DNA from 3 places in the Microbacterium sp. zg.Y1084 genome. Region 2 is predicted to be linked to each of the others. Evidence: predicted binding sites of a transcription regulator. Region 2 holds the regulator's gene; each other region holds the start of a gene.

Region 1 (3,274 bases), on a different contig from region 2:
CCCCGCCCCCGCCATACCGGGGAGGTTGGCCTCCAGACGCCCCTGCATCACCGCAGCGATCGCGGCCGATCCCAGCACCGAGCCGATCGTGCGCATCGTGTTGTAGACGCCCGAGCCGGCACCCGCCTGGCGGGGGTCGAGGTTGCGCGTCGCGGTCGTCGCCAGCGGGCCCCACAGCCCGGACTGCCCGATCCCCATGAGGGCGGCGGGGAAGAGGAACATCCACGTCGGGGTGTCGGGGGTCATCAGCGACGCGTACCAGACGAGCGCGGATGCCACCGCGATCATCCCCGGCACGAGCAGGAACCGCGGGTCGGTGCGGTCGAGCAGACGTCCCGCCAGCGGGGAGAGGATGCCGGCCGCCACCGCCGTCGGCACCAGCAGCAGGGCGGCATCGGTCGGGCTCAGCCCGCGCGCCAGCTGCAGGAAGAACATGAACGGCAGCGACATGCTCGCCGCCATGAACCCCACCGCCGTGATGCCGATGCCGGCGACGGAGAAGTTGCGGTCCCGGAACAGCGACATCGGCACGAGCGCCTCGCTGCGCGTGCGAGCCTGCTGAGCCACGAACAGCGCCAGCACCACCAGGCCCGCGGCCAGCAGCATCCACACCGTCACCGGCCCCCAGATGGCGCCCCAGTCGTAGTGCTCCGCCTCCTGCAGGGCGAACACGATGAGGAACAGGGCGACGGCGCTGAGCACCACGCCCAGCATGTCGAAGCGGTGCGGGTGCGTCGGCAGCTTCGGCACCAGCATCCACGCGAGCACGAACCCGACCACGCCCACGGGCAGATTGACGAAGAAGATCCACTCCCACCCGAGGCCGTCCACGAGCAGGCCGCCGGCGAGCGGACCCACCAGCATCGCCACACCGGAGGTCGCGCCCCACAGGCCCATCGCCGCGCCCCGCCGGGCGGCGGGGAAGGTGCGGGTGATCACAGCCATCGTCTGCGGGGTCATCAGCGAGGCGCCGATGCCCTGCAGCGCCCGGAACGCGATGAGCGTGCCGAGGGTCGGCGACAGTCCGCAGCCGAGCGAGGCGAGGGTGAACACCGCGAGTCCGGCGAGGTAGATGCTCTTCGGGCCGAACCGGTCGCCCAGGCGCCCCGTCACCAGCAGCGGCACGGCGTAGGCGAGCAGATAGGCGCTCGTGACCCACACGACGTTGTCGAGGTCCGCCGTGTCGGGATCCAGCGCCGCCTTGATGGCGGGGTTGGCCACCGACACGATCGTGGTGTCCACGAGGATCATGAAGAAGCCGATCACCAGCGCCCACAGGGCCGGCCAGGGGCCGGTGGCGGGCGCGCCCGTGGCACGTCCTGCGCCGCGGCGAGCGCGGGTGTCAGAGTCGGTCACGCCGTCAGCCTCTCCCTCTGCGGTCCTCGCGGTGCGGAGGAGACTCTACGCCTGCTGGCCGACACCGGGGGCGGCGAAAGCCGAATGGGGGCGCACTTCCGCTCGCAGATAGATGTGCACAGCGCTTCTCGTTATCGTACATATGTACTATACTCGGTGCCATGGAGAACGGACTCCGCGACATCGCCGCAGCACTCGACCTGCTGGTCGCCGCAGGTGCCGACCGGCCTCCCGGGTCACTGACACCGGGCGAGCTGATCGCGGTGAACGACGCCTTCGGCGCACTGCGCCGTCGAGTGGATGCCGCGTTCGCCCCGGTGGCCGCCGAGATCGCCCGCCAATCCCGCTCCGAGCTGGGGAAGGACTCGCTCGCGAAGAAGCAGGGTCACCGCTCTCCCGCAGCGCTGATCTCGGCGACGACGGGATCGACCACCGCAGACGCGGTGCGCCTGGTGCAGGTCGGCGAGGCCACCGCGCCCCGCATGACGCTCGCCGGCGAGCGCCTCCCGGCCAAGCACCCGCACGTCGCCGGCGCGGTGGCATCGGGGAAGCTCGGCATGTGGGCGGCATCCGCGATCATCACCCTCCTGGACCGCGTGTCGCTCCGCGCCGACGCCGCCGTCCTCGACGCGATGGAAGAGCGGCTCGCCGAAATGGCGCCGGGCCTGCGCCCCGATCAGCTGGGAACGCTGCTCGCCCGCGCCGAGGCCCACCTCGACCCCGACGGCGTCGAGCCGCGTGAGACCGAGCGACGCGGCGAGCGCAGCCTGGTGATCCAGGAGCGGGACGGGATGGTCGTGCTGACGGCGAAGCTCGATGCCGAGACGGCGGCACCCGTGAAAGCCGCCATCGAGGGGATCGTCACCGGAGTCCTCCGCCGCAATGAGCACGCCGACGATGCCGAGAAGGACCGACGCAGCGTGCGTCAGATGCAGGCGGATGCCCTGGCCGACGTGTGCCGTCACGCGCTCGGGTGCACGCAGCTGCCGACGCTCCCCACGACCACCGTCATCGTGCGCATGGACCTGGACGCGCTGACGGACGGCGTGGGCACCGCGAGCATCGATGGGATCGACCAGCCGCTCTCCGCAGCCGCCGCCCGACGGCTCGCAGCCGACGCGGAGATCATCCCCTGCGTCCTCGGCGGCGACAGCGAGATCCTCGACTGGGGACGTGCCAAGCGGCTCTTCACCGCGGCGCAGAAGCTGGCACTGGGCGAACGCGACGGTGGCTGCGCCTCGTGCGGCGCTCCGTCCGCCCGGTGTGTCGTCCATCACATCCGATGGTGGGCGCGAGACGGCGGGTCAACCGACCTCGGCAACGGCATCCTCCTCTGCGTCGGATGCCACCATCGCATCCATGACAACGGCTGGGGGATCGAGGTCGAGGGCGTCGGGACGCGGGCGAAGGTGTGGTTCGTCCCACCGAAGTGGCTCGATCCGGCGCAGACCCGGCGTCTCGGCGGGCGACATCGCTACGACCTCGCCAGCTGACCGGGCCTTCGGGTGGTTCAGCGGAGCGCATCCAGGATGCGGAGGGCCTCTGTCGTTCCGTTTTCCGTGGACATGATCCTGGCGGCCTCCGTGACACGGACGCGATAGTCGTCGAGCGCATCCAGCGCGGTGCGGAGCGTGCGCACGGTCAACGCCCGCGATCGGATCGGGGCGGGGGCGAGTCCAGCCGCGTGCAACCGCGCACCCCAGAAGGGCTGATCTGCGATGAACGGAACGATCACCGAAGGCGCGGCGGCGAGCGTCGCCGCGTGGATGGTGCCAATGCCCCCATGGTGGACGGCGGCCGCCGCGAGCGGCAGCACCGTCCGATGGGCCACGCTCTGCATCACCAGCACGTCGCCCCCTGCGCGGTCCGGCGGCACCTCGATGCCACCGAGCCCCGTGGCGACGAGTACGCGGAAGCC
Region 2 (3,274 bases):
ACGACGTCGCGGATGAGCCCGACCTCGATCCCCGCCTGGTGTCCTGGCTCGCCTTCGCCGACCAGAAGGTGCAGCAGGTCGCCACGCTCGCCACGGGGCTGCAGGTCGGGCGCGAGGGCATCGCCGACGAGCTGGCGGCGGCATCCGCTGCGCTCGCCGACCGGCACGCCGCCCCCGGCGTGCGCGACGGGGCGGTCCGGCCGCGAGCAGCGGCGCTGAGTCCCGACGACTACTCGCGGGCCGCAGCCGCCACGCGGGAATCCGCGCAGCGTGAGCTCGGACTCCCCGTGCTGCCGACGACGACGATCGGCTCCTTCCCGCAGACCGGCGACATCCGCCGTGCCCGCGCCGCCGCTGCGCGTGGAGAACTGACCGCCGCGCAGTACGACGGCTTCCTGCGCGACGAGATCCGCCGGGTGATCGAGCTGCAGGAGCGCCTGGGGCTGGACGTGCTGGTGCACGGCGAGGCGGAGCGCAACGACATGGTGCAGTACTTCGCCGAGAACCTCGACGGCTTCGCGGTCACCCGCAACGGCTGGGTGCAGTCCTACGGATCGCGGGCCACCCGCCCGTCGATCCTGTGGGGCGACGTCTCTCGGCCGGCCCCCATCACCGTGGGGTGGTCGGCCTACGCCCAGAGCCTCACCGCGGCTCCGGTGAAGGGGATGCTGACGGGGCCGGTGACCATTCTGGCGTGGTCGTTCGTGCGCGACGATCAGCCGCTGGGCGAGACCGCGGACCAGGTGGCGCTCGCCCTCCGCGATGAGATCGCCGACCTCGAGGCGGCCGGCATCCGCATCATCCAGGTGGACGAGCCCGCCCTGCGCGAGCTGCTGCCGCTGAAGAGCGCCGACCAGCCGCACTACCTGGAGTGGTCGGTCGGTGCGTTCCGTCTCGCCACCGCGGGCGCCGTCCCCGCCACCCAGGTGCACACGCACCTGTGCTATTCGGAGTTCGCCGTCGTCATCGATGCGATCGCTGCGCTGGACGCCGATGTCACCTCCATCGAAGCGGCCCGCAGCCGTGGCGAGGTGATCGGCGACATCCGCTCCTCGGGCTTCGCGCGCGGCGTCGGGCCAGGCGTGTACGACATCCACTCGCCCCGGGTGCCGTCCGTCGACGAGATCGCGGGCCTCCTGCGGCGCGCCGTCACCGAGCTGCCGATCGGCCAGGTGTGGGTCAACCCCGACTGCGGACTGAAGACCCGCGGCTATGCCGAGACGGTCGCGTCGCTGGAGAACCTCGTCTCGGCCGCGCGCGCGGTGCGCGAGGAGGTGGCGGTGCGGGCCTGACCTCCCGGCGGGGACGCACGAGGGGATGCCGCGGCAGTGCGGCATCCCCTCGTCATGTCACGCGGCGTACGCGCGGTCGCGGCTACACCGCGCGCAGCACCGCCACCACCTTGCCCAGCACGACCGACTCGTCGCCCAGGATCGGCTCGAACGCGCTGTTGCGCGGCAGCAGCCACGTGTGACCGTCGCGCTGGCGGAACGTCTTGACCGTCGCCTCGCCGTCGAGCATCGCCGCGACGATGTCGCCGTTGTCGGCTGTGGGCTGCGAGCGGACGACCACCCAGTCGCCGTCGCAGATCGCGGCATCGATCATCGATTCGCCGCTGACCTTCAGCATGAACAGGTCACCCTTGCCCACCAGCTGGCGCGGCAGCGGGAAGATCTCCTCCACCTGCTGGTCGGCGGTGATCGGCACGCCCGCGGCGATGCGGCCGACGAGCGGCACGAGCGCGGCGTCGCCGACGCTGGGCGCGGCATCGGCAGGATTCTCGGCGGCAGAGCCGGGCAGGTCGATCAGCACCTCCATGGCGCGCGTCTTGCCGGGGTCGCGCCGGAGGTATCCGCTCAGCTCGAGCTGATTGAGCTGATGGGTCACGCTCGACAGCGATTTGAGTCCCACCGCGTCGCCGATCTCCCTCATGCTCGGCGGGTAGCCATGCCGTGCGATCGAGCGCTGGATGACCTCGAGGATCGCCAGCTGCTTCTCGCTGAGGCTCTTGCGCCGCCGCGTCTGCGGCTTGTCCCGCTCGCGGCCGGCCGGTGTCGCGTCGGTCATCGAGCCTTCTCCCGTCTCGCCGCGCGAGGCAGCGTCTTCGAATGTCGGAGGTCCGTGATGGGGTGCTCCTATCGAAACCGTATCCGGTGCCGGATGCCGCGGCGCAGAGGTCCACGCGTGTCGCGTGCGATTCGATATCCGACCGGTCCCGTGCTTGACACCCTAGAACATCGAAGATAACTTCGGAAAAGAACTTCGCATCCGGCCTTCCTGGCCGAAGGTCGGATGCGAAGATCGCCACAGAGGAGGACTCCATGACCACCATCCAGCTCGCCGGACCGACGTCGTCCGCCACGCGGCTGCGGCTCACCGCCCGCGGTCGCCGGGTGTTCACCGGTCTCGCCGCCCTCCCCATCGTCATCGCCGTCGGCGCCGCCGCCCTCAGTGGGGGAGGTGCACTCGCCAGCGGGGACCGCTCCGCTCCGGCCGGCTCGTTCCAGATGGTCACCGTCGCTGCGGGCGAATCGCTGTGGTCGATCGCCGAAGAGGTCGCGCCCCAGGCCGACCCGCGCGACGTCATCCACGAGATCGTGCGGCTGAACGCCCTCGAGTCCTCCGTGGTCGCCGCCGGTCAGCGACTGTCCATCCCCTGGGAGTACACCGCCGCGCCGTGAGGCCGGGTGCGAGGGCGATACGTTCCGACCTGGGGCCGAGCCCACTGATGGCCGGGCTGGCTAGCATGGGAGGGGTGATCCCGAGTCTCAACGACCTCCCCCTCCGCGACGATCTGCGCGGCCAGACGCCGTACGGCGCTCCGCAGGCGGCACTCCCCGTCGCTCTGAACGTCAACGAGAACACGCATCCGGTTCCCGACGAGGTCGCGGGCGACATCCTCGACGCCGTCGCTCGTGCGCTGCGCGACGTGAACCGTTACCCCGACCGCGAGTTCACGGCGCTGCGCGAGGCCTTCGCCGAGTACCTCGGCCACGGCCTGTCCCGCGACCAGATCTGGGCGGCGAACGGCTCGAACGAGGTGCTGCAGCATGTGCTGCAGGCGTTCGCCGGTCCCGGCCGCACCGCGTTCTCCTTCGCGCCGACCTACTCGATGTACCCGCTGTTGACGCGGGGGACGGGAGCCACCTGGGTCGCCGGTCACCGCGCGCACGACTTCACCCTCGCTCCCGACGACGCGGCATCGCAGGTCGCGGAGGCGGCGCCCGACGTGGTCTTCCTCTGCGCGCCGAACAACCCCACCGGAACGCCGCTG
Region 3 (3,274 bases), on a different contig from region 2:
GCGCCGCAGATGCTCGACGTGGGCGCCTTCGCGCAGACGATGTTCCAGACCCTCGGCGTCGACGCGCAGTTGGCCGACCCCGAATCCGGGCGCGGCTGGGGTGTGGCCGCGGCAACGGCTCTCGCCGGAGGCTGGGTGCTCACGGCCTGGCTGTCGTGGCGGAGCCTGGCGGCTCGGCGACTGACGTGGTGGATTCCGCTCGTCGGCGGCATCCTGTTCAACTTCGTCTCGGGCACGCTGATGGTGATCCCCATCATGAACGACCCGGCCGCTTGGGAAGCGCTGCAGCGCACCGTCTCAGGCTGATCCGACCGCTCGCCGCCCGTGTGGCGTGACAGCGCCGCGCACCGACATCAGAACGGCGGCGGATCGCAGGTCGGTGCGAACCGCACCGCCGTGACCGGCGTGTCCACGTAGCTCCGCCCGGTCGGACTCGTCCACTCGAGCACGCCACCGCCTCGCTGGCGCACCCGCCACGCGGAGGCGTGCTTGAGCGAGTGATGTCGCCTGCACAGGTGGGCGAGATTCTCTGCGCTGGTGGCGCCGCCGAGCGCCGCATCATGCGTGTGGTCGATATCGCACCGCCGTGCGGGCTGGCGACAGCCGGGGAAGCGGCAATGCTCGTCACGCACGCGCAGCACGCGGCGGAGGTTTTCGCTCGGCCGGTAGCGGTCGACGGCGAGGACGACACCGCTCACCGGGTGAGTCATCACGCGGTCCCAGCCGACGGCGTGGCCGGCGAGCCGTCGCGCCGTCTGCGCGTCGATCGGGCCGGAACCTGCCAGGCGCGCGCCTCCGTCGGTGCGGCCGGCGAGCGTGAGCACCGGCACACTCACCTGCACCTGTGCGCGGATGGCAGCCAGGCCGTCGCCGGAGGCGATCGGGCCGCCCCCGAGCGCCAGATCGCAGAGGACGTCGGCGCGGATCTGGTCGATCGTTCGGCGATCGTCATCCGTGGCGTCCGTGGCGTCCGTGGCGTCCGTGGCGTCCGTGGCACCCGCGGCGCGCTCGGCATCGTGGGTCGTGCGGCGGATGACGCCCGCCATCGTCGTCAGGCGATCGTGGATGCCGTGGGCGAGGACGGCGGGGAGCGTGGCGAGCAACTCAGCCATGCCGTCGCCGACGTCGCGCACGATCACCGCGCGGCGTGCACGTGCCGCACGATGGCGCGCTTCTCGATCACCGCGCTCCGCCTGCTCGGCGAGGGTGCCGAGGACCGCGCGCAGGCGGGCAGGGGTCTCAGCTTCTGCGAGCGCTACGGCCGAGGCCTCGAAGGCCGCCCGCTGGGCGTCGTCACCGATGCCCTGCCCGGCATCCACGATCGCGGACGCGTGAGCGGCCTCGATGCGTCCGTCGGCGAGGGCGGCATGGGTGGCAGGGAACCGCTGCGTGAGAGTCCAGGCCTCGGAGATGCGGCGCTGGACGGTGCGGTCGCCGGCGTGCAGGGCGGCACCGATCTCGGCGGCGACCGTGCGCAGCGCCATCTCGCGCTCGCGCTCGCGGAGGGGAAGTGAACCGGCGGCCTCGTCTGCGAGGTCGAAGGCCGCGGTGAGCAGCGACGCCTCGAGAGCGCGGAACCCGGCGATCGCCGATCGCACGCCGCCGAGTGCGGTCACGAGTGCGTGCAGCGCAGCGGTGTCGACCTCCGCCTGCGGGGCCTTGCGCGTCGTGTCCGTTGCCATGCGACCATTGTCGCGCGAACCTCGGACATTCGTTCGAATGTACGCGCTCCGTGCCGGCACGCAGAACGCCCCGACCACCAGGGCCGGGGCGTTCTCGCGTTGCGAAGGTGTCAGGCGCCGAGCGACTTGCCGTAGGAACCCAGCTGCTGGGTCGCCTCGACGACGCGGGTGGCCATCGCCGACTCGGCGACCTTGCCCCAGGCGCGGGGGTCGTAGGCCTTCTTGTTGCCGACCTCGCCGTCGATCTTGAGCACGCCGTCGTAGTTCTGGAACATGTACCCGGCGACGGCACGCGTGAAGGCGTACTGCGTGTCGGTGTCGATGTTCATCTTCACGACGCCGTTGGCGACGGCCAGGGCGATCTCCTCGGGCGTCGAGCCGCTGCCACCGTGGAACACCAGGTCGAGGGGCTTCTGGCCGGTGCCGAAGCGCGCGGCGATGCCTTCCTGGATCTCGCCGAGGAGTTCGGGCTTGAGCTTCACGTTGCCGGGCTTGTAGACGCCGTGCACGTTGCCGAAGGTGAGCGCGGCGATCCAGCGGCCCTGGTCGCCGAGACCGAGTGCCTCGACCACCTGGGCGACGTCGTTGGTCGTCGTGTACAGCGCGTCGTTGGTGCCCTCGTGCTTGACGCCGTCCTCCTCGCCGCCGACGACGCCGATCTCGACCTCGAGGATGGCGCTGATGGCCTTCATGCGGGGGAGCAGCGTCTGGGCGATCTCGATGTTCTCGGCGAGCGGCACCGCGGAGCCATCCCACATGTGGGACTGGAAGATCGGGTTGCGGCCGGCCCTGACCTCTTCTTCGGAGGCGGCGATCAGCGGCAGCAGGAAGTCGTCCAGCGCGGGCTTGGGGCAGTGGTCGGTGTGCAGGGCGACCGTGATCGGGTAGTTCTTCGCGACCTCGGTGACGAACTTGGCCATGGCGATGGCACCGGTGGCGCGGCCCTTGACGGTGTGGCCGGCGAAGTAGTCCGCGCCGCCCGTGGTGACCTGGATGATGCCGTCGGAGCCGGCTTCGGTGAGTCCCTGCAGCACGGCGTTGATGGACTGCGAGCTGGCGGCGTTGATCGCCGGGTATGCGAATCCGCCGGCCTTCGCACGGTCCAGCATTTCGGCATACTGCTCGGGGGTTGCGACGGGCATGTCAGCTCCTAAAGTCGGCGGTTGATCCTGCTTCACTCTAGCGAAGCGGGCCCACTCGGTCCCGGGGGTCGGCCGTGGCAAACGGCCGCGTGCACATAACGAGCCGGAAAGAACCGCGTTTCCTTCGCTCTCCGACAGCGCCATACCCGGGCGCGTCGGCACCGCGCGGCATAGGCTGTGCCCCATGGTGAGCCTGACCGCGGATATGAGTCCCCTGCACCCCGACCGCAACCTCGCTCTGGAGCTCGTGCGAGCGACCGAAGCGGCAGCGATCCGGTCGGTGCCGTTCATCGGCCGCGGGCAGAAGGAGCTCGCCGACGGGGCGGCCGTGGACGCGATGCGCGCGTTCCTGACCACCGTCAACTTCGACGGCACGATCGTGATCGGCGAGGGCGAGAAGGACAACGCGCCCATGCTGTTCAACGGCGAGCGTGTCGGGACCGGTCGCGG

Evidence for each region. The regulator LexA, encoded in region 2, represses DNA repair genes until DNA is damaged. The targets are predictions, from matches to a motif close to TCGAACANNTGTTCGA.
Region 1: NQ165_RS08800 (HNH endonuclease signature motif containing protein) is a predicted target of LexA. The motif match lies at 1,491-1,506, and genes of this name have one in related genera.
Region 3: NQ165_RS03865 (HNH endonuclease signature motif containing protein) is a predicted target of LexA. The motif match lies at 1,704-1,719, and genes of this name have one in related genera.

Annotation. Positions count from the first base shown of each region.
Region 1 is NZ_JANJGV010000004.1:142,394-145,667, reverse strand. It holds gene NQ165_RS08805 (DHA2 family efflux MFS transporter permease subunit) at 1-1,251, opposite strand, end outside; gene NQ165_RS08800 (HNH endonuclease signature motif containing protein) at 1,518-2,849, shown strand; gene NQ165_RS08795 (glycosyltransferase) at 2,867-3,274, opposite strand, start outside.
Region 2 is NZ_JANJGV010000008.1:8,337-11,610, reverse strand. It holds gene metE (5-methyltetrahydropteroyltriglutamate--homocysteine S-methyltransferase) at 1-1,292, shown strand, start outside; gene lexA (transcriptional repressor LexA) at 1,375-2,067, opposite strand; gene NQ165_RS10130 (LysM peptidoglycan-binding domain-containing protein) at 2,322-2,681, shown strand; gene NQ165_RS10125 (histidinol-phosphate transaminase) at 2,747-3,274, shown strand, end outside.
Region 3 is NZ_JANJGV010000002.1:541,095-544,368, reverse strand. It holds gene NQ165_RS03870 (DUF6264 family protein) at 1-306, shown strand, start outside; gene NQ165_RS03865 (HNH endonuclease signature motif containing protein) at 354-1,682, opposite strand; gene fbaA (class II fructose-bisphosphate aldolase) at 1,793-2,824, opposite strand; gene glpX (class II fructose-bisphosphatase) at 3,009-3,274, shown strand, end outside.